Regions from separate parts of the Streptomyces sp. AK02-01A genome, predicted to be linked through region 1. Evidence: riboswitches for the same ligand, from Rfam matches in the RefSeq annotation. Region 1 holds a riboswitch; each other region holds the start of a gene.
The links. Region 1 has a riboswitch for cobalamin ahead of cobN (cobaltochelatase subunit CobN). Riboswitches for the same ligand answer to the same signal wherever they lie in the genome.
Positions count from the first base shown of each region.

Region 1 (5,393 bases):
GTCGGCGAGACGCACGATCCGTACGCTCTCCGCCGGCCCGCCCACATCGCGGCCGAGGACGACGGGAGTGTCCGGAGCGCGGTGCTCCAGAAGCAGTTCGCGCGCCTTGCCGACCTGCCAGGTACGGCTGCGCGAACCGGGATTGTAGAGCGCCAGCACCAGATCGGCGGCGGCCGCCGCGTGCAGCCGTTCGGCGATGACCTCCCACGGCTTGAGCCGGTCGGACAGCGAGAGCACGGCGTAGTCGTGGCCGAGCGGAGCGCCGGCCCGGGCCGCGGCGGCGTTGGCGGCGGTCACGCCCGGCAGCACCCGTACCGGGACATCCTCGTACGGCGGCCGGGACGCCACCTCCAGTACGGCCGTGGCCATCGCGAAGACGCCCGGGTCGCCGCCCGAGACCACGGCCACCCGCCGGCCCCGCCGCGCCAGATCGAGCGCGAACTCGGCGCGCTCCGACTCCACCTTGTTGTCGGAGCCGTGCCTGATCTGGCCGGGACGGACCGGCACGCGGTCCAGATAGGTGGTGTAGCCGACGAGGACCTCGGCCGCGGCCAGTGCGCCGCGCGTCTCGGGTGTGAGCCACAGCGGTCCCGCCGGGCCGGTGCCGACGACCACGACCTCGCCGCGTTCGGCCGGCGCGGGCACGGCGTCGATCCGGCTCGGCAGGACGGCGACCGAGAAGTACGGCACGGACTCCGGGTCGGTCTCGGCCAGCGGGCCGGTGCGTTCGCCGCTCATCGTGGCGCGTTCGACATACCGGGCGTCCGCCAGCCGGCCGGCCCGTTCGACGGCCCGCCGCACGGTCGGGAAGGTGCGGCCGAGCTTCATGACGACGGCCGAGTCCGCCGAGGCCAGGCGGGCCGTCAGCTCCTCCTCGGGCAGCGTGCCCGGCAGGATCGTCAGCACCTCCTCGCCCTCGACGAGCGGTGTGCCGAGCCGCGCGGCGGCGGCGCTCACCGAGGTGACACCGGGGATGACCTCGGTCGGATAGCGGTCGGCGAGCCGCTTGTGCATATGCATGTACGAGCCGTAGAAGAGCGGATCGCCCTCGGCGATCACGGCGACCGTGCGTCCGGCGTCCAGATGCGCGGCGAGCCGGTCGGCCGACTCGGCGTAGAAGTCCTCCATCGCGCCCCGGTATCCGCCCGGATGGCCGGTGGTCCCGGTGGTGACCGGATAGACCAGCGCCTCCTCGATATGGTCCGGGCGCAGATGTCCGGCGGCGATCGAACGGGCTATGGACCGGCCGTGCCGGGCGCTGTGATACGCGATCACATCGGCCTCGGCGATGACCTGCACGGCGCGTACGGTCATCAGTGACGGGTCGCCCGGGCCGAGGCCGACTCCGTACAGCCGCCCGGTGGAAGGCCCGGAGGCCGCGGAGGTGTTCGCGTTCACTCTTCCTCGCTCGCTATCGCGTTGATGGCCGCGGCGGCGATGGCGCTTCCGCCGCGCCGTCCGCGTACGACCAGGTGCTCAAGCCCGGAGGGGTGGCCGGCCAGCGCGTCCTTGGACTCGGCGGCGCCGACGAAACCGACCGGCACACCGATGACGGCCGCCGGCCGCGGTGCGCCGTCCTCGATCATCTCCAGCAGCCGGAAGAGCGCGGTCGGAGCGTTGCCGACGGCCACCACCGCGCCCGCCATCCGGTCCCGCCACAGATCGAGCGCGGCGGCGCTGCGTGTGGTCTTCGCCGCGGCGGCGAGCGCCGGCACCGAAGGGTCGGACAGGGTGCAGATGACCTCGTTGCCCGCGGGCAGCCGCTTGCGCGTGACACCGCTGGCGACCATGGCGACATCGCACAGGATCGGCGCGCCCGCGCGCAGCGCCTCGCGGGCGCGCGCCACCACACCGGGAGTGAAGGCGAGGTCGCGCACCAGGTCCACCATCCCGCAGGCGTGGATCATCCGCACCGCGACCTGCGAGACATCGGCGGGCAGCCCGGCGAGGTCCGCCTCGGCGCGGATCGTGGCGAAGGACTGGCGGTATATCGCCGCGCCGTCCTTCTCGTAGTCGAACACTGTGGACACTGTGGTCTCGCTCATCTCGTCACTGGGGTTGTGCGTGCCGTCGCCACCGCTTCGGCGAGCTCCGGTCCCGTCGCCGCTGTCCTCGGCGGCGGCGCCGCCGGGAGGTTTCCTGTTACGGAGACTACGGAGATGGTGTAGCCGCCTTCGCCGGTCGCGACCACGTCCACCCGGTCGCCCTCCGGACGGCCGCAGCGGCGCGCGCAGCCGGACCAGTACACGGGCAGCCCGCCGGGCGCGGCCGTCATGGCTCCGGCCGCGTCGGTCCGTACGTCCGAGAGTGCCTTGGCGCAGCCCGGCCGGCCGGTGCAGGCGCCGACGCCGTACCAGGACGAGTCCGGGTCGGTGATCAGCCCGGCCGTACGGAGACCGGCCAGCAGGCCCCGGGCCGCGGCCGGTTCGAGCCCCGGCACGATCACTCCGCGCCATGGCGTCACCCGCAGCTCGTCGCCGCCGGCCGTCAGCGTCCGCCAGCGCGCCACGCTCAGCCGTCCCAGCGGTGCGTACACGGAGACGGCCACGGTCCCGTCGGGGGAGTGGACCAGCCCGGCGGGCGGCGCCGCCGCTGACGGCGGCGGCATCGCCGCGAGAGGCTCCGCCGCGATCCCGGCCCCGGTCAGTCGCGCGGCCACCGCCGCGTCCAGCCCCTGGCCGGCGGGCAGTTCTCTTACGCGCCAGGCGCCCGAGCCGCTGGCCTCCGCGACCGTGAGGAAGGTCTCCGCCGCCAGCAGGGCCGCGCGCGACGCGTCGGCGGCGGTCACGCGCAGAGCGGCCGGTGCGTGCGGCCCGGAGTCCCTCGCGGCCGACCGGTTCGTCCCGGTATACAACGCGGCCGTTCCGTCCCGCCGTGCGAGCAACGTCACATCCGCGCCGAGCGCCGCCATATCGCCGCGGCCGTCGTCCAGCGCGAACAGAAAGCGTCCCGAGAGGGCCGTCGCGGTCTCGCTCGCGCACAGCAGCGTGTCCAACTCCCGTGTCCACAACTGGACGTCCGCGCCGGGAAGTCCGTCCAGTCCGGCCAGCGGCGAGGCGACGATGTTCCGTACGCGTTCATGGCGTTCCGAAGGGAGCAGACCGGCCTCGCGGAGCAGCTCCGCCAGCTCCGCGCCGCAGCTCTCGCCCAGCCCGCGTAGCTGCACATTGCCCCGTGACGTGATGTCCAGACGCCCGTCGCCCAGCCGCTCCGCCGCCGAGGCCAGCACGCTCGCCTGATGGCGCGTCAGAAGTCCGCCGGGCAGCCGCAGTCGGGCCAGCCGCCCGTCGTCGGCCGTGTGCAGCCGAAGCGCGCCCGGGCAGGCGTCACCGCGCTCCCGCACGGGAGCTTCGTCCCGGTTCACGGGTGTTGGCGAGGTGGGCGGCATGGCGGCGAGCATACCCACGTACCCGCGCGCCCTCCCCTGCCGTTCCGGCCATCGTGCGGGCGCCCTCCCGCCCGTGACCTGCACCACCTACTATGCAGACGGCGGGTCGCCAGACCCGTCACCGCCAGCGACGGCGTCAGGGGAGGAAGCCCGGTGAGAATCCGGCGCGGTCCCGCCACTGTGAGCCCGGCAGCAGCCGGGTGAGTCAGGAACTCCCGCCGTCCACACCACCGCCCGGGGCGCGGACCCCGAGGAAGGCGTGACGCCGCATGATCCTGCTCCTGTCGACGTCCGACACCGACCTGCTCAGCGCCCGTGCGGCGGAGGGCCCGGTCCCGTACCGGTACGCCAACCCGGCCCGGCTCGCGCTCGACGAGCTGCCCGCGCTGCTGGACGGCGCCGATCTTGTCGTCGTACGGCTCCTCGGCGGGCTGCGCGCCTGGCAGGACGGGATCGATCTGCTGCTCGCCGGAGACCGCCCTGTCGTGGTCCTCACCGGTGAACAGGCCCCGGACGCCCAGCTCATGGAAGCCTCCACGGTGCCCATCGGCATCGCCGCCGAGGCGCACGCCTATCTCGCCCACGGCGGTCCGGCCAATCTGGAACAGCTCGCCCGGTTCCTCTCCGACACCGTCCTGCTGACCGGTCACGGCTTCGAGCCGCCGGCGCCCGCGCCGTCCTGGGGCCGGGTCCACCGCCGGGTGGAGACCCTGGACGCCCTCGGCAGCCGGCCGGTCATCGCCGTGCTCTACTACCGCGCCCACCATCTGAGCGGCAACACCGCCTTCATCGACACCCTGAGCGAGGCCATCGAGGAGGCGGGCGGCCGTGCCGTGCCGATCTTCGTCGCCTCGCTGCGCGCTCCCGAGCCCGATCTGCTCGACGCGCTGAGCGGTGCCGACGCCATCGTCACCACCGTGCTCGCCGCCGGTGGCACCCGGCCCGCCGAGGCGTCCGCCGGCGGCGACGACGAGTCCTGGGACGCCGGCGCGCTGGCCGCGCTCGACGTGCCGATCCTCCAGGCCCTCTGCCTCACCAGCAGCCGCGCCGCCTGGGAGGAGAGCGACGAAGGGCTGTCACCGCTGGACTCCGCGTCGCAGGTCGCCGTGCCGGAGTTCGACGGCCGCCTGATCACCGTGCCGTTCTCCTTCAAGGAGATCGACGAGGACGGCCTGCCCGCGTATGTCGCCGACGCCGAGCGCTCGGCGCGCGTCGCCGGGATCGCCGTACGGCACGGGCGCCTGCGCCACATTCTGAATCAGGACAAGCGTCTCGCCCTGGTGCTCTCCGCCTATCCGACCAAGCACTCCCGGATCGGCAACGCCGTCGGTCTCGACACTCCCGCGAGCGCCGTCGCGCTCCTGCGCGAACTGCGCGGCGCGGACTACGACTTCGGCGACGAAGAGGTGCCGGGCCTGGAGTCCGGCGACGGCGACGAGCTGATCTACGCCCTCATCGAGGCCGGCGGCCACGACCAGGACTGGCTCACCGAGGAGCAGCTCGCGCGCAACCCGGTCCGGATCCCGGCCGCCGACTACCGGCGGTGGTACGGACAGCTCCCGGCCGACCTGCGGGAATCCGTCGAGCACCACTGGGGTCCGCCGCCCGGTGAGATGTTCGTGGACCGGAGCCGGAATCCGGAGGGCGACATCGTGCTCGCCGCGCTGCGGCGCGGCAATCTGCTGATCCTGATCCAGCCGCCGCGCGGCTTCGGCGAGAATCCCATCGCGATCTACCACGATCCCGATCTGCCGCCCTCGCACCACTATCTGGCCGCCTACCGCTGGATCCAGGCGTCCCAGGAGGACGGCGGCTTCGGCGCCGACGCCATGATCCACCTCGGCAAGCACGGCAACCTGGAGTGGCTGCCCGGCAAGAACGCCGGTCTCTCCGCCTCCTGCGGACCCGACGCGGCCCTCGGTGATCTGCCGCTGATCTATCCGTTCCTGGTCAACGATCCGGGCGAGGGCACGCAGGCCAAGCGCCGCGTCCATGCCACGCTGGT
Region 1 covers NZ_JARBAE010000008.1:44,423-49,815, forward strand. The annotation lists gene PV679_RS10840 (precorrin-2 C(20)-methyltransferase) at 1-1,398, opposite strand, end outside; gene PV679_RS10845 (precorrin-8X methylmutase) at 1,395-2,021, opposite strand; gene cobG (precorrin-3B synthase) at 2,042-3,400, opposite strand; cobalamin riboswitch at 3,474-3,623, shown strand; gene cobN (cobaltochelatase subunit CobN) at 3,658-5,393, shown strand, end outside.

Region 2 (5,393 bases), on a different contig from region 1:
AGCGTTTGTGCGGAGAGCGGCCCATCGCGACGACTTCCCGGACGGTCAGCTCGAAGTCCGTCCGGCCGTCCTGCGGGACGGTGGCGACGCGTCGCGCTCTCGCCTTGGGAGTCATGGTGTGCAGGTCGTCGCCGTCGAGCAGGGCACGGCCACGCGTGGGACGCAGTGTCCCGTACACACAGCGGAGCAGCGTGGTCTTGCCGCTGCCGTTGGGACCGACGAGGCCGACGGTCTCGCCGGGAGCGGCGGTCAGGTCGGCGCCGTCGACGAGACGGCGTCCGCCCGTCCCGTACGACAGGCCCTCGATCCGGAGCCTGGCCGCGGTGACCGGGCCGTTCATACGGGCGCTCCTTCCGGACGGCGGCGCATCAGCCACAGGAAGAACGGTCCGCCGGTGAGAGCGGTGAGCACGCCGACGGGGATGTCCTGCGGAGCGGCGACGGTACGGGCCGCGAGATCGGCGATCACCAGCACGACGGCTCCGCCCAGCGCCGCCACCGGCAGCAGGACGCGATGAGTCGCGCCGACGGCCATCCGCGCGGCGTGCGGCACAAGCAGTCCGATGAAGCCGACGGCGCCGCTGGTGGCCACCATCACGCCGGTGACCAGGGAGGCGAGTACGAAGACGGCGGCCCGGAAGCGCCCGGTGTCCAGTCCGAGGACGGTCGCGCCCTCCTCGCCCACCAGCAGCAGATCGAGCGGTCTGGCCAGTGCCATCAGCAGGCCGATCCCGGCGGTGAGGACGACGGCGGGCAGGATCAGCGTGGACCAGCGGGCGCTGCCGAGGCCGCCCAGCGTCCAGTAGAGCGCCTCCTGGAAGTGTTCCGGCCGCGCGGAGACGACCAGCACGAGCGTGGTGAGCGCCGAGAGGATGTACGAGACGGCGACTCCGGCGAGGACGAGCCGGCCACCGGTCATCGTGGAGCCGCGCCGGGCCAGCGCGTACACCAGCGCCAGCGCGACCAGCGAGCCGGCGAAGGCGGCGGCGGGCATGGCGACGGTGGTGGTCACTCCGCCGCCGATGCCAAGGACGAGGACCAGCACGGCGCCGGTGGAGGCTCCGGAGGAGATGCCGAGGAGAAACGGGTCGGCGAGCCGGTTGCGCACGAGCGCCTGGAGGACGGTGCCCACGACGGCCAGCCCGGCGCCGACGATCGCGCCGAGCAGCACCCTCGGCAGCCGTACGTCGAGCACGATGGTGCGGAACGGTCCCGGCTCCGCGCCGCCGGTGAGAGCGGTGATCACCTGACCGGGCGGGATCCGTACGGAGCCGAGGGCCAGGCCCGCCACGACGGCGGCCACGAGGGCCACGGCGAGGCAGGTCAGCAGCAGGGTGTAGCGGAGCCGCCCGTGGCCGGGCGGTGTCTCGCGGCTCACGGCGGCTTACTTCGCCGTCTCCGGGTGGAGCTGGGCGGCGAGCCGTCCGATGGCGTCCGGAGCGCGTACGCCGAGGACGACGTCGGAGAGCGGCATGACCGCGAACCGCTGGTTCCTGATCGCCGGTACGTCCTTGAGGACGGGATCGTCCAGCAGCCGCTTCTTCTTCTGCGCGACGGTGGTGGAGCCGTAGTCGTAGATGACGATGACCTCGGGCTTGCGGGCGACGACCTGCTCCCAGGTGGCGTCGCCGAAGGACTTGTCGAGGCCGGCGAAGACATTGCGGCCGCCGGCCCGTTCGATCAGTTCGTTGCCGATGCCCTTGCCGCCCGCGGTGAAGGCGGTCTTGTCACCGCTGTCGTAGACGAAGACGGAGAGCGGCTCGACGCCCTTCAGCCGTGTCCCGGTGGCGGCGACGGTGGTACGGGCCCGCGCGATCCACTTCTCGGCGCGGCCGGAGACGCCGAAGGTGCGTCCGGCCTCCTCGACCTCGCGGTAGACGTCGTCCATGGATGTCCGGCCCGGGACGCAGTTCTCCAGATTGAGCCGGGTGTTGATGCCGGAGGCCCTGAGGTCGTCGCGGCCACGGCCGTCCTTGGCGTCGAAGGCGCTGGCGTAGCCGCCGTAGACGAAGTCCGGGTTGGCGGCGAGCAGCTTCTCCTTGGAGGGATACTCCTTGGCGAGGACAGGGACGCCGCGGTACGCCTTCTCGTAGGCGGGCAGGATCCTGTCGTCCAGATAGGCGGTTCCGGCCAGCGACTTCTGGAGCCCGAGCGCCAGCATGATCTCCGTGACGTGCTGGTTCATGGTGACCACGCGCTTCGGCGGCGCCTGATAGGTGGTTTTCACGCCGCAGTTGGTGACGGTGTACGGAAAGCCGGGAGCGGCCTCGGCGGCTGCGGGCTTCCCGCCGTCCGCGTCCGTGGAGGCGCCGCACGCGGTGAGCGTGAGCGGCAGCAGTACGGCGGATATGAGGGCGGGCGCGAGCGCACGGCGGCGCCGGGACATGGCTGACACGACTGGGCCTCCTCCGGGGGATTTCCGCGTCCCCTGGCTGGTGGGAGAAGGGCGGCAGGTCAGTTCCTGGCTGCCAAGCTGGGCTTGGTCACAGTGGCGGGACCGCGCCGGTTTCGCACCGGCTTCCTGGGTCCTGCCGCCTCGGTTCGGCGCCCAGTGTGTCAGACGATCTCGACGTCCTCCTCGGTGACCTCGCCCTCAACGATCCGGTACGAGCGGAACTGGAAGGGGCCGGCCTCGTCGGTGTCGGCCGTGGAGACCAGCACGTAGTGGGCGCCCGGCTCGTTGGCGTAGCTGATGTCCGTACGGGACGGATAGGCCTCGGTCGCGGTGTGCGAGTGGTAGATGATCACCGGCTCTTCGTCGCGGTCGTCCATGTCCCGGTAGAGCTTCAGCAGGTCCGCCGAGTCGAACTCGTAGAAGGTGGGCGAGCGCGCGGCGTTCAGCATGGGGATGAAGCGCTCCGGCCGGCCGGTCCCGGCCGGTCCCGCGACCACGCCGCAGGCCTCGTCGGGATGGTCGGCTCGCGCGTGCGCGACGATCTGGTCGTGCAGGGCCTGGGTGATGGTGAGCATGGTGGAAATATAAACGGGCCGGACCGGCGGCCGACCGTACGGTGAGCGGGCCGGATGCCGACGGCGGTGCCTCGGACGGTGCGACGGCCCCCGGGAAGTGATCCGAGGGCCGTCGGAGCGCGCGGTCAGTCCCTGGCGGAGGCGTACTCCGGCGTGCCGCGCTCGGTGATCCGCGGATCGCGCCGCTTCAGGTACTGCCAGCCGGCCGCCAGGCCCAGCGCCCAGACCGCCGCCACATACAGACAGACCCGCGCGTCCTTGTCGTAGGCGATCAGACAGGTGACCAGGGCCAGGAAGGCCACCGCGACCCAGCTGAACACCGCGCCGCCCGGCGCGGGAAAGGACGAGGCCGGCAGCCGGCCCGCGTCCACGCCGCGGCGGTAGCGGATATGGCTGACCAGAATCATCATCCAGGTCCAGATACCGGCCGCGGTGGCCACCGAGGTGACATAGCCGAACGCCTTCTCCGGGACGACGTAGTTGAGGACCACGCCGATGCCCATCAGCGCGACGGAGACGGTGATGCCGAGCGCCGGTGTCTTCCGGGAGTTGAGCTTGCCGAAGGCCCTGGGCGCCTCGCTGTTGGCGGCGAGGTCGCGCAGCATCCGGCCGGTGGAGTACATCCCGGAGTTGCAGGAGGAGAGCGCGGCGGTCAGTACGACGAAGTTGACGATGCCCGCGGCGAGCGGAATGCCCATCTTCTCGAAGGCGTGCACGAACGGGCTGTTGCCGGCCGAGAACTCGGTCCACCTGACGACCGCGAGGATGACGGACAGCGCGCCGACATAGAAGACGATGATGCGCCAGGGCAGCGTGTTGATGGCCTTGGGCAGGGTCTTCTCCGGATTCTCGGACTCGCCCGCGGTGACGCCGACCAGTTCGACGGCGAGATAGGCGAACATGACGCCCTGGAGGGTCATCAGGCTGGAGCCGATGCCGTTCGGGAAGACGCCGCCGTGCGACCAGAGGTTGGCGGGCGCGGCGGTGTCACCGGCGTCGGAGAAGCCGAGAGTGAGCACTCCGAGACCGATCACGATCATGCCGATGATCGCGGTGACCTTGATCATCGAGAACCAGAACTCGACCTCGCCGAAGATCTTCACCGAGATCAGGTTGACGCCGAAGAGCACCACCAGGAAGACCAGCGCGCTGACCCACTGCGGGATCGGCGGAAACCAGAAGTGGATGTAGATCGCGGCGGCGGTCAGCTCCGCCATGCCGGTGACGACCCACATCAGCCAGTACGTCCAGCCCGTGGCGTAGCCGAAGAACGGGCCGAGGAACTCCCGGGCGTACTCCGCGAAGGAGCCCGAGACCGGCCGGTAGAGGAGCAGTTCGCCGAGCGCCCGCATGATGAAGAAGATCACGACGCCGGCGAGGGCGTACATGAGGATGATGCTGGGGCCGGCCTTGGCGATGTTCGCTCCGGCGCCCATGAACAGGCCGACGCCGATCGCGCCGCCAATGGCGATCATCTGGACCTGACGGCTGCCGAGCCCGCGCTCGTAGCCCTCTCCGGCCGCGCCGTCCGCGGCCGTCCCCTGTCCGGTCGAGGCACGTTCGGCGCCCTTGTCGCCGTACTCCTTGTCGACCTGCGCGGAGGTCATGGTGGTACGCCCTTTCTCCATGCCGGTCCGCGCCGTGCTCGGCGGTAGGACCAGTTCCCGGTTCCCCCCGGATATGGATGAAGTGCTACCGGCGGTGGCCGGCCTCAGCTCCCCCGGGGACAGGGGTGGAGTCCCCGGGGGATCGTGAAGATCTATCACGGCGGCAGGGCCCGGCCCCGGGCCGCGCTGTGGCGCAGCCCACAGGAAGAAGCGAACAAATTTCCCCGGGAACCGCAAACGCCGCCGCGCCGGTGACGGGATCGTTACGCCGAATTGAGGCTCGTTTGAGCGTACCGAGGAGGCCGCGCGGGCCGCCGCCAGGGCGTCACGGCATCAGCGTCTCGACCAGCGTCTCCTGCAACGCGCCGAGCCAGAGGTACGCCATCACCATCGGCTTGCGCGGGTCGGAGTCCGGCAGCCGGTACAGCTCGCCGCCCTCGTCCTCGTCCGTCACCTCAAGGCGCGTGCCGATGGTCAGCCGCAGATCGTTGAGGGCGCCGAGCCAGTGCAGACAGTCGTCGGGGCTCAGCTTGAGCACGGCGCCGCCCTCGCCGGCCGAGGCGAGCGCGTCCAGTGTGCGGACGACCGCCAGACCGTCCGCCCGCTTGCGGCCGCGCAGGTCGTTCTCCGTGAACCGCCTGAACTCCGAGGAGAATTCGCGTAGTTCGTCGTCCTCGTCGCCGTACGCGTCGGGAAAGAGCCGGGCCAGCGCGGGGTCGGCCGGCGGTTCTGTGGGGCCTTCGGCGAAGAGCGCGGCGAGCGGGTCCTCGCCCTGCGCGGGCTCGTCACCCGGCCCGATCAGCTCCAGGAGCTGGAC
Region 2 covers NZ_JARBAE010000001.1:117,693-123,085, reverse strand. The annotation lists gene PV679_RS00505 (ABC transporter ATP-binding protein) at 1-340, opposite strand, end outside; gene PV679_RS00500 (iron ABC transporter permease) at 337-1,377, opposite strand; gene PV679_RS00495 (ABC transporter substrate-binding protein) at 1,384-2,385, opposite strand; cobalamin riboswitch at 2,434-2,566, opposite strand; gene PV679_RS00490 (M67 family metallopeptidase) at 2,556-2,969, opposite strand; gene PV679_RS00485 (amino acid permease) at 3,095-4,576, opposite strand; gene PV679_RS00480 (DUF2017 domain-containing protein) at 4,902-5,393, opposite strand, start outside.
Region 2: another riboswitch for cobalamin. It lies ahead of PV679_RS00495 (ABC transporter substrate-binding protein); the one in region 1 lies ahead of cobN (cobaltochelatase subunit CobN).

Region 3 (5,393 bases), on a different contig from region 1:
GCTCGCAGATCGCTCGGGTTCGGTCCGGAGAGACTACCGGCACGTGTGTGCCAACGGCCCTTCCCTTTCCCGGTTCGGTTCGCCCTGTCGCGAGGCATCTCCAGGGCCGGTCCGCTCTAAAACTAGAAGTCGTCGTCGAAGCCGACCGTGCCCTCGACCGCGACCTGATACGCCGACGGACGCCGCTCGAAGAAGTTCGTCAGCTCCTGGACGCCCTGGAGCTCCATGAAGGAGAACGGATTCTCCGAGCCGTACACCGGAGCGAAGCCCAGGCGCTGGAGGCGCTGGTCGGCGACGCACTGGAGGTACTCGCGCATCGAGTCGGTGTTCATGCCGGGCAGACCGTCGCCGCACAGATCGCGGCCGAACTGCAGCTCCGCCTCGACGGCCTCCTTCAGCATGTCCGTGACCTGCTGCTGAAGGGCGTCGTCGAACAGCTCCGGCTCCTCCTTGCGTACGGTGTCGACGACCTCGAAGGCGAAGTTCATATGCATCGTCTCGTCGCGGAAGACCCAGTTGGTGCCGGTGGCCAGGCCGTGCAGCAGGCCGCGCGAGCGGAACCAGTAGACGTACGCGAAGGCGCCGTAGAAGAAGAGTCCCTCGATACAGGCCGCGAAGCAGATCAGATTCAGCAGGAAGCGCCGCCGGTCCGCCTGTGACTCCAGCCGGTCGATCTGCTCGACCGAGTCCATCCAGCGGAAGCAGAACTGCGCCTTCTCGCGGATCGACGGGATGTTCTCCACCGCGTCGAAGGCCGCCGCGCGGTCCTCGGGATCGGGCAGATAGGTGTCCAGCAGCGTCAGATAGAACTGGACGTGTACGGCCTCCTCGAAGAGCTGGCGGGACAGATAGAGCCGCGCCTCGGGAGAGTTGATGTGCTTGTAGAGCGTCAGTACCAGGTTGTTCGCCACGATCGAGTCGCCGGTCGCGAAGAACGCGACCAGTCGGCCGATCATGTGCTGCTCACCAGGAGAGAGCTTGGCGAGGTCGGCGACGTCCGAGTGGAGATCGACCTCCTCCACCGTCCAGGTGTTCTTGATCGCGTCGCGGTAGCGCTCGTAGAAGTCCGGATAACGCATTGGCCGCAGCGTCAGCTCGAATCCCGGGTCGAGCAGGTTCTTGGTGTTCTTGTCGTCGGAACTCATCACTGACATGCCTCGCAGGACTCGGGGTTTTCCAGGGAGCAGGCGATGGCGTCGGCGTCGGGCGCCATCGGGCCGGGCTGCTGAGCGGGGACGGCCGCCGGCGCCGGGCCGGAGGAGGCGGCCGTGACCGCCGCGCCGCCGCCCGCCGCGCGCGCGATCCGGGTCGCCGGGCGCGAACGCAGGTAGTACGTCGTCTTGAGGCCCTTCTTCCAGGCGTACGCGTACATCGAGCTGAGCTTTCCGATGGTCGGCGTCTCCAGGAACAGATTCAGCGACTGGCTCTGGTCGAGGAACGGCGTACGCGCCGCCGCCATGTCGATCAGTCCGCGCTGCGGGATCTCCCACGCCGTCCGGTACAGCTCACGGACCTCCGCCGGGACCCAGGTGAAACCGGCCACCGAGCCATTGGACTCGCGCAGCGCCTCGCGCGTCTGCGCGTCCCAGACACCGAGCCGCTTCAGCTCCGTCACCAGATAGGAGTTGACCTGGAGGAACTCGCCGGAGAGCGTCTCGCGCTTGAAGAGGTTGGAGACCTGCGGCTCGATGCACTCGTAGACGCCCGCGATCGAGGCGATGGTCGCCGTCGGCGCGATGGCCAGCAGCAGGGAGTTGCGCATCCCGGTGGTCGCGACCCGGGCGCGCAGCGCCGCCCAGCGCTCCGGCCAGTTCAGCTCCACGTCGTAGTGGTCCGGGTGCAGTACGCCGCGTGCGGCGCGCGTCCGGGACCAGGCGGGCAGCGGACCGTCGCGTTCGGCGAGGTCGCAGGAGGCCTCGTACGCGGCGAGCATGATCCGCTCGGCGATCCGGGTGGAGAGAGCGGCGGCCTCGGCGGAGTCGAAGGGCAGCCGCTTCTTGAAGAAGACGTCCTGGAGGCCCATCACACCGAGGCCCACCGGGCGCCACTTGGCGTTGGAGCGGCCGGCCTGCTCGGTCGGATAGAAGTTGATGTCCACGACCCGGTCGAGGAAGGTCACGGCGGTACGGACGGTCTCGTCCAGCCGCGTCCAGTCGAGCTCGCCCGAGGAGAGCACGAACGCGCCGAGATTGACCGAGCCGAGATTACAGACGGCCGTCTCGCCGTCGTCCGTGACCTCCAGGATCTCCGTGCAGAGATTGGAGGAGTGCACGACCGAGCCGGGCTCGGCGGTCTGGTTGGCCGTACGGTTCGACGCGTCCTTGAAGGTCATCCAGCCGTTGCCGGTCTGAGCGAGGGTGCGCATCATCCGGCCGTACAGCTCGCGGGCCGGAAGCGTCTTCCGGGCCAGGCCGTCCGCCTCGGCCTTCCGGTACGCCGCGTCGAAGTCGTCGCCCCACAGGTCGACCAGCTCGGGCACATCGACGGGCGAGAACAGCGACCAGTCGCCGTCCGCCTCGACCCGCCGCATGAACTCGTCCGGGATCCAGTGCGCGAGATTCAGATTGTGCGTACGCCTGGCCTCCTCACCGGTGTTGTCGCGCAGCTCCAGGAACTCCTCCAGGTCCGCGTGCCAGGTCTCCAGATAGACACAGGCCGCGCCTTTGCGCCGGCCGCCCTGATTGACGGCGGCGACCGAGGAGTCGAGGGTCCGCAGGAACGGGACGATGCCGTTGGAGTGGCCGTTGGTGCCGCGGATCAGCGAACCGCGCGAGCGGACACGGGAGTACGGGATGCCGATGCCGCCGGCGTGCTTCGAGAGCCGGGCCACCTGGTGGTACCGGTCGTAGATCGAGTCCAGCTCGTCCAGCGGAGAGTCCAGCAGGTAGCAGGAGGACATCTGCGGATGACGCGTGCCGGAGTTGAAGAGCGTCGGCGACGACGGCAGGTAGTCCAGCCGGCTCATCAGGCCGTAGAGCGCGGCGACCTCGTCCAGCGCGTGGGCGGCCGCGGCGGAACCGGGCGCGGCCTCCTCGGCGAGGCCGGAGGCGACCCGGAGCATGAAGTGCTGCGGTGTCTCGATCACCTGACGGGTGATCGGGTGGCGGAGCAGATAGCGGCTGTAGAGCGTCCGCAGGCCGAAGTAGCCGAAACGGTCGTCGGCTGCCGGGTCGATCAGCCCGTCGAGGCGGGCCGCGTTCAGCGTCACGAAACCGGCGGTCCGGTCGGCGATCAGGCCCTCGCGATGGCCGACGGCGACGGACGCGGAGAACGACACGGCGCCCTGGCCCGCCGCCTCGTCGGCGATGGCGCGGGCCAGCAGCCGGGCGGCGAGGCGGGAGTAGGCGGGGTCCTCGGAGATCAGTCCCGCCGCGGCCTCGGTGGCGAGGCCGCGCAGCTCCGCCTCGTCCGACCGGGCGTTGCGGCCCCGCAGCGCGGCGGCGGCGACTCTGCCGGGGTCGGTGTCGGGCAGATCGGCGGTCAGCTCCGTCAGGGTCCGCAGCAGTGCGGTGCCCGGTCCGTCGGCCGCCCGCGCGGTGATCTCGTAGGTGCCTGAGGCCGGATCGGCTGGCGCGATGGTCACGTGGTGCTCTCCCTCGCTCGGCTCTGGGCCGTCGGCGGGAAAGCGGAGGCGCGCACCACCGTACGACCCGCTCGGGGCAGCACCGTGTGCGGCGTCCACCGGCCCAGCCTCGGGGCCCGGACGTCTCGGCGTCCGGTTCGGTCGAGCCGGACGCACCGTCGGCAGGTGGTCGGACTCGCGGGTATGACAAAGCACACCACAGCACACCGTTGCGGGACAGTTCCGGATTCGCACCGGATTCCCCTGTGTCGACAGCGAGCACGAGCATACATGTGGGGCCTTGCTCGGAAAGCACCCCCCACATCTTGTGTCCCGGCGCTCTTACCGTCGGGTGTCGGTCGGCTCCGCTATCGTCGTCGGCACGAGGGGCTGACCCGCATCCGTCCGCGCGTACCGTTCCGTTCGGCAAGCAGGTCACGCTTCCCGAGCCGGTGGGGATCACGCTGGAGACCGAGCAGCTCAAGGAGTGGGTGCGCTGAACGGCGGACGGGCCGCCGGAGGTGTTCCGGCGGCCCGTCCGGCCCGAAGGCCCCAAGTATCGGACAGAGCTGTAGTCGGACAGAGCTGTCTCGGACAGCGCTGTGTCGGCAGGGTCCGGTCAGTGCACCGGATCCGGGTCGGCCGCCGTGGCGGGCGGCAGTTCGACCTGCACGCCGCGGTCTCCGGCGTCGGCCGTGTAGTCGGAGGGACTGGTCTCGTCGATGCCTTCCGGCGCCTTGAACGCCCGCAGGACGAATGTCAGCACGACCGTGGTCACCACATTGAGCACAAACGCCGTGAGGCCGATGTAGCCGATCTCTCCGAGCCCGGGGATCTCCTTGGAAGACCCGCCGAAGTGCGCCTGGGTGGGGCTGGCGACGCCATAGGCCGCGGCCGTGCCGTACACCATGCCGACCGCCCAGCCGGCGAGCAGCGCCCAGCGGTGGAACCAGCGGGTGAACAGCCCGCCGACCAGCGCGGGCATCGTCTGGAGGATCCAGATCCCGCCCAGGAGCTGGAAGTTGATCGCGACGGTCTTGTCCATGCTCAGCACGAAGACCAGCGCGCCGACCTTCACCAGCAGCGAGACCAGCTTCGACACCTTGGTCTCCTGCGCCGGTGTCGCGTCCGGCTTGATGAAGTCCCGGTAGATATTGCGGGTGAAGAGATTCGCCGCCGCGATCGACATGATGGCGGCCGGCACCAGCGCGCCGATGCCGATCGCCGCGAAGGCCACGCCCGCGAACCAGTCCGGGAACATCGTCTCGAAGAGCTGAGGGATGGCGAGCTGGCCGTTGTCCACCTTGATCCCGGCGGCGATCGCCATGAATCCGAGCAGGGCCAGCAGGCCCAGCATCAGTGAGTACAGCGGCAGGATCGTGGTGTTGCGCCGGATCACCTCACGGCTGCGGCTGGAGAGCGTGGCCGTGATGGAGTGCGGATACATGAACAGCGCGAGGGCCGAGCCGAGCGCGAGCGTGGCGTATGTCCACTGTCCGGCCGCGGGAGGCACCACGCCGCCTGCCTTGGCCGCCGTGTACTTGTCGCCGGCCGCCTGGAAGATGTCGTCGAAACCGCCGAGCTTGATCGGGATGTAGATGATGGCCACCGCGATCACGATGTAGATCAGGGTGTCCTTCACGAACGCGATCAGGGCCGGCGCCCGCAGTCCCGAGGAGTAGGTGTACGCGGCGAGCACACCGAAGGCGATCAGCAGCGGCAGGTCCTTGATGAACCAGTTGGTGTCCTCTCCGCCGCCGACACCCATCACGTCCAGCACCGCCTGGATCCCGACGAGCTGAAGCGCGATGTACGGCATCGTGGCGAGGAT
Region 3 covers NZ_JARBAE010000014.1:4,669-10,061, forward strand. The annotation lists gene PV679_RS15585 (ribonucleotide-diphosphate reductase subunit beta) at 123-1,154, opposite strand; gene PV679_RS15590 (ribonucleoside-diphosphate reductase subunit alpha) at 1,145-3,583, opposite strand; cobalamin riboswitch at 3,726-3,868, opposite strand; gene mctP (monocarboxylate uptake permease MctP) at 4,182-5,393, opposite strand, start outside.
Region 3: another riboswitch for cobalamin. It lies ahead of PV679_RS15590 (ribonucleoside-diphosphate reductase subunit alpha); the one in region 1 lies ahead of cobN (cobaltochelatase subunit CobN).

Region 4 (5,393 bases), on a different contig from region 1:
CGTCCAGCCCCGGCGCGTCGAAGGGATTACGGCGCCGCCGGTGCGGCAGCGCCAGCAGCGCTGCCTGCCGTACGTCCTCCGCGAGCACCTCCGTACGCCCGGCCCAGGCGGCCAGCGCCGTCGCGGTCCTGGCCATCACGATGTCCGCCCGCATCCCGTCCACCTCGAAGGCGGCGCAGGTCGCGGCGATCTGCAGCAGCGCCGCGTCGCCCAGCCGCACTTCGGGCAGCAGCGCCCGCGCGGTGCCGATGCGCTCCCGCAGGGCGCTCTCCTCGCCGGCCCATCGCGCGGCGAAGCCCGCCGGGTCGGCGTCGTACGCGAGCCGCCGCCGTACGACCTCCACCCGCTGACCGGGCTCGCGCGAGGCCGCGACCTCCACGGTGAGCCCGAACCGGTCGAGCAACTGCGGCCGCAGCTCGCCCTCTTCCGGATTCATCGTGCCGACGAGAAGGAAGCGCGCCGCGTGCCGTACGGAGACGCCCTCGCGCTCGACGTACGAGGCACCCATGGCGGCCGCGTCCAGCAGCAGGTCGACCAGGTGGTCATGGAGGAGGTTGACCTCGTCGACATAGAGCACGCCCCGGTGCGCGTCGGCGAGCAGTCCGGGCTCGAACGCCTTCACACCTTCCGAGAGCGCCCGTTCGATGTCCAGCGCGCCGACCAGCCGGTCCTCGGACGCGCCGACGGGCAGCTCCACCATCCTGGCCGGCCGGGACGTCCCGGGCGCGCTCTCGTGCGGCCCGTCCGGGCACGCGGGGTCCGGCGCGGCCGGGTCGCAGCTGTACCGGCAGCCCGCGACGGTCGCCACCTCGGGCATCAGCGCCGAGAGCGCCCGCACCGCGGTGCTCTTCGCCGTGCCCTTCTCACCGCGGACCAGGACACCGCCGACCGCCGGACTGACCGCGTTGAGCAGCAGGGCCAGCCGCAGATCGTCCATCCCCACGACGGCGGTGAACGGAAAGGGTGTGCTCATATGCTGATCGCTCCTTCGAGTGGCCGGCGTCCGGCGGCACGGATACGACGGCGGGAACACACAGGGGCGTCCCCGCGAAAGCTGGTGATCATGGCGCTCCCGGCGGTACGAAGGGCAGGCCCGCCGGCGCCCCTTCCTCGATCAGCCGCAGCAGCGCGTCCGTGTCCGCGTGCTCCTCGACGAGATCGCCGAGCAGGTCGAGCTGTTCCTCGCGGAGCGTGCCGAAGCGTGTGTCCGGCGCCGGGACGAACCGCCGTCCCGCCGCCCGCGCCACCTCGGTCAGGAAGCGCCGCCGGAACGCGTCGCTCTCCAGCGCCCCGTGCCAGTGCGTGCCCTGGACGGCCCCTGACCGGCAGCCGTCCACCGGCCGCCCCTGCCTGTCCGAGAAGAACGTCTCGCCGCCCCGGACGTCCGCGACGCCATGATGGATCTCGTATCCCTCGACGGCCTCGCCGAGCGCCACGCCCGACGGTCTGGCCAGGGTCTTCTCCCGGTCGAAGCGGATCCGCACGGGCAGCAGCCCAAGACCGGGCACGCTGCCCGCCCGTGACTCGACGTCGTCGTCTATGCGCTCGCCCAGGATCTGGTAGCCGCCGCAGATCCCGAGCACGGGACGGCCCTCGGCGGCCCGCCGGACGATCGCGTCGGCCAGCCCGCGCTCACGCAGCCAGGCCAGGGCCCGCACCGTGCCGCGAGTGCCGGGCAGGACCACCAGATCGGCGTCGGCGAGTTCCTCGGCCCGGTCCACGAACCGCACCACGACCCCGGGCTCCGCCGCCAGCGCGTCCACATCGGTGAAGTTGGACATCAGCGGCACGGCGGGGACCGCGACCCGCAGCACGTCCTCGCCGTACGGAGCGGAAACCCGGGACTCGCGGGCGCCGCCGCGCAGTGAGACCCGCAGTCCGTCCTCCTCGTCGATCCCGAGGCCGTGCCGGTACGGCAGCACGCCCAGCGTGGCCCGCCCGGTCAGACCGCGGAGCATCTCCAGACCCGGTTCCAGCAGGGACACATCACCGCGGAACTTGTTCACGAGGTAGCCCGCGACCAGCGCCTGGTCCTCCGGGCTCAGCAGCGCGGTCGTCCCGAAGAACGAGGCGAAGACCCCGCCGCGGTCGATGTCCCCGACCACGACCACCGGCAGCCGCGCGGCCCGCGCCACGCCCATGTTCACGATGTCGGTACGGCGCAGATTGATCTCGGCCGGACTGCCCGCTCCCTCGCAGATCACGGCGTCATGGGTGCGCCGCAGCTCTTCCAGGCACTCAAGGACCGTCCCCAGCAGCGCTTCCCGTCCGCCGCCGTGCGGTGTGCTCCCGGCAGACGACGCGGCGGAGCCGGAGGCCCCGCCGGATCCGAAGAACCCCCGGGCGCTCATCTCGCCGACCGGACGGCCCATCAGCACCACCTGGCTGCTGCGGTCACCGCCCGGTTTCAGCAGCACCGGGTTCATCAGCGCGGTCGGCTCCACCCGGGCGGCCTGCGCCTGCATCGCCTGCGCCCGGCCGATCTCCGCGCCTTCGCGGGTCACGAACGAGTTCAGCGACATGTTCTGCCCCTTGAAGGGCGCCACCTTCATCCCCCGGCGTACCAGCCACCGGCAGATCCCCGCCGTGACGACGCTCTTTCCGGCGTCCGAGGTGGTCCCGGCCACCAGCAGCCCGCCACCGAGCCCGTTCCGGCTCATCCCTGTCCCTTTCCGGAAGCCGTTGCCGCGCCCGTGCCGGAAGCGGCGCGCGTCCGGCGTATCGCGCCGTACGCGAAACGGCCCGCGACACAGGCCGCCAGCGCCAGCGTGTTCACCCGGCGCGACAGACGCACCGCCCGCTCGATGTCCGCGACCTCGACGGGCCGTCCCTCGCCGTTGAGCACCGGCCGGTGCTCGATCCGGCCGGCGTACGCCAGCGTCCCGCCGAGGCGTACGCCCAGCGCGCCCGCGAACGACGCCTCCACCGGGCCCGCGTTGGGACTCGGATGCCGGCCGGCGTCGCGCCGCAGCGCGCGCACGGCTCCACGCGGGTCGCCGCCCGCAGGCACGGCCAGCGCGGCGGTCAGCCGGGCCCCGGGCCAGCCGGCGACATCGTCGAGGCGCGCCGAGGCCCAGCCGAAGCGGCGGTGCACGGCGGACTTGTGACCCACCATCGCGTCCAGCGTGTTCACCGCCCGGAACGCCACAAGACCGGGCACGCCCGCGACCGCTCCCCACACCAGCGCGCCGACGACGGCGTCCGAGGTGTTCTCGGCGACGGACTCCACGACGGCGCGCGCGATCTGCTGAGCGTCCAGTGCCTCCGGGTCGCGCCCGCACAGCCGTGGAAGCCGCTCCCGGGCCAGTCCGATGTCTCCGGCGGCGAGCGCGCCGCCGATGGCCCGCGCCTCCCGTCCCAGCGAGGTGCCGCCGACGACGGCCCAGGTGGCGGCGGCGGTCAGCGCCACGGAGGCGGCGCGACGGTCCCGTACGCCCCGCGCGGCGAGCGCCGCGGCACCGGCGGCGCCGCCGACACAGACCGCGGTGTGCAGCGCGCCCCAGCCGCGGTGGTCATGCCACAGGACCCGCTCGACGGCCGTCGCCGCCCGGCCGAACGCGGCGACCGGGTGTCCACGGCGCGGATCGCCGAACAGCCGGTCACCCAGGAGGCCGGCGGTCGCGCCGTACGCGAAGATCCGTCCGGCGGCTGAACCGCGGCCAGGCATGAAGAAGTGTCCTCACTCAGGGTCCGCGCCCCGGCTCGACGTGTTGCGGCGGCGAGAGTTCCTGGCTCCCGGGAGACCAGGCTCCCAGTGACAGTGGCGGGACCGCGCCGGATTCGCACCGGCTTCCTCTTCTGCCTCCGTAAATGGCCCCGGCAGTCCACCACGCGGCCCAAACACCCGTCAACTCATCGCTGACCTGCGACGGGACAGTGTGCCGAGACGCACATGGCGCGCCGGCGCGCCGGAGACACGGCAGAGCCGGTCCCGGCGCACCCGAAGTGCGCCTGGACCGGCCGGTGCCGGAGGAGTCCGTGGCCGCTCAGACGACGATCAGATGAATCCCGTACGCGACGGCCGCGCCGCACAGCGCGAAGCAGACATAAGCGCCCGCGCGGACCGCCGCCGCGGCTCCGCCGGAACCCGCAGCGGGCGCCGGCGGCTGCTTGGCGAGCCCCACGACGCCGAGTGTGAACAGGCCCACGAGTCCGATCGTGGCCGCGAGGCTGACGCCGAAGACGGAGCCGAGCGCCGTCCAGTCGATGTGCATGCTGCTCCTTGGAGATCGCGCGAATGAGTGAGGTGGAAGAAGGAGCGGGGCGAGAGGCGAGCCCGGCACGCGCCGCCCCGCCTGTTCGCGCGGCCTCCTACACCGTGGCGGTTCGCGCCGGCTCGCCGGAGTCGACCGCGGGGGACGGAATGGTGGTCGAGAGGTCCGGCGCGACGCCGGTCGTGTGCGGCGGGGTGACGGCGGCCATGGCGGCCGTCATGACGTCCGCCGGCTCGGCAGCGGTGACGTTCGTGTGGTCGACCGGCTGCCGGCGCGAGGCGAGCCAGATCGCTCCGGAGACCGCGACGAGCAGCACGGCGACCACCGTCACACCCCAGGCGCCCTGGCCGGTCAGGAACTCGGCTCCGGCGGCGACCAGCCCGGCGGACGGCAGGGTCAGACCCCAGGCGATGAACATCCGGGTGGCGGTGGACCAGCGGACCACGCCGCCCTTGCGGCCGAGCCCCGCGCCCATCACGGCGCCGGAGCAGGACTGCGTCGTGGAGAGCGAGAAGCCCAGGTGGGAGGAGGCCAGAATGACGGTCGCGGCACTGGTCTGGGCGGCGAAGCCCTGCTGCGGCCGGAGCTCGGTGAGGCCGGTGCCCATGGTGCGGATGATGCGCCAGCCACCGAGATACGTACCGAGCGCGATCGCGGTGCCGGCGGAGACGATGACCCACAGCGGCGGATTGGAACCGGGAGCGAGGACGCCGCCGGTGACCAGTGCGAGAGTGATGACACCCATGGTCTTCTGCGCGTCATTGGTGCCATGGGCGAGGGAGACGAGCCCCGCGGAGGCGATCTGTCCGGCGCGGTAGCCCTTGGCGGTGGCCTTCTCGTCCGTGCGGCTGCCGATCAGATAGGTCAGCCGGGTCGCGAGCAGGGCCGCGAGGCCGGCGACGACGGGAGCGGCGAGCGCCGGAATCAGGACCTTGGTGATGACCACACCACCGTTGACGCCCGACGCGCCGGCCGACATCAGCGTGGCGCCGATCAGGCCGCCGAAGAGTGCGTGGGAGGAACTGGACGGCAGGCCGAGCAGCCAGGTGAAGAGATTCCAGAGAATGGCGCCGACGAGCGCCGCGAAGATCACTTCGGTCTGGATGCCCTGTTCGTTGATGAGCCCGCCGGAGATGGTCTTGGCGACTTCCACGGACAGGAACGCGCCGACGAGATTCA
Region 4 covers NZ_JARBAE010000010.1:47,387-52,779, reverse strand. The annotation lists gene PV679_RS12800 (putative cobaltochelatase) at 1-973, opposite strand, end outside; gene PV679_RS12795 (cobyric acid synthase) at 1,062-2,660, opposite strand; gene PV679_RS12790 (cobalamin biosynthesis protein) at 2,657-3,667, opposite strand; cobalamin riboswitch at 3,703-3,836, opposite strand; gene PV679_RS12785 (hypothetical protein) at 3,987-4,214, opposite strand; gene PV679_RS12780 (inorganic phosphate transporter) at 4,312-5,393, opposite strand, start outside.
Region 4: another riboswitch for cobalamin. It lies ahead of PV679_RS12790 (cobalamin biosynthesis protein); the one in region 1 lies ahead of cobN (cobaltochelatase subunit CobN).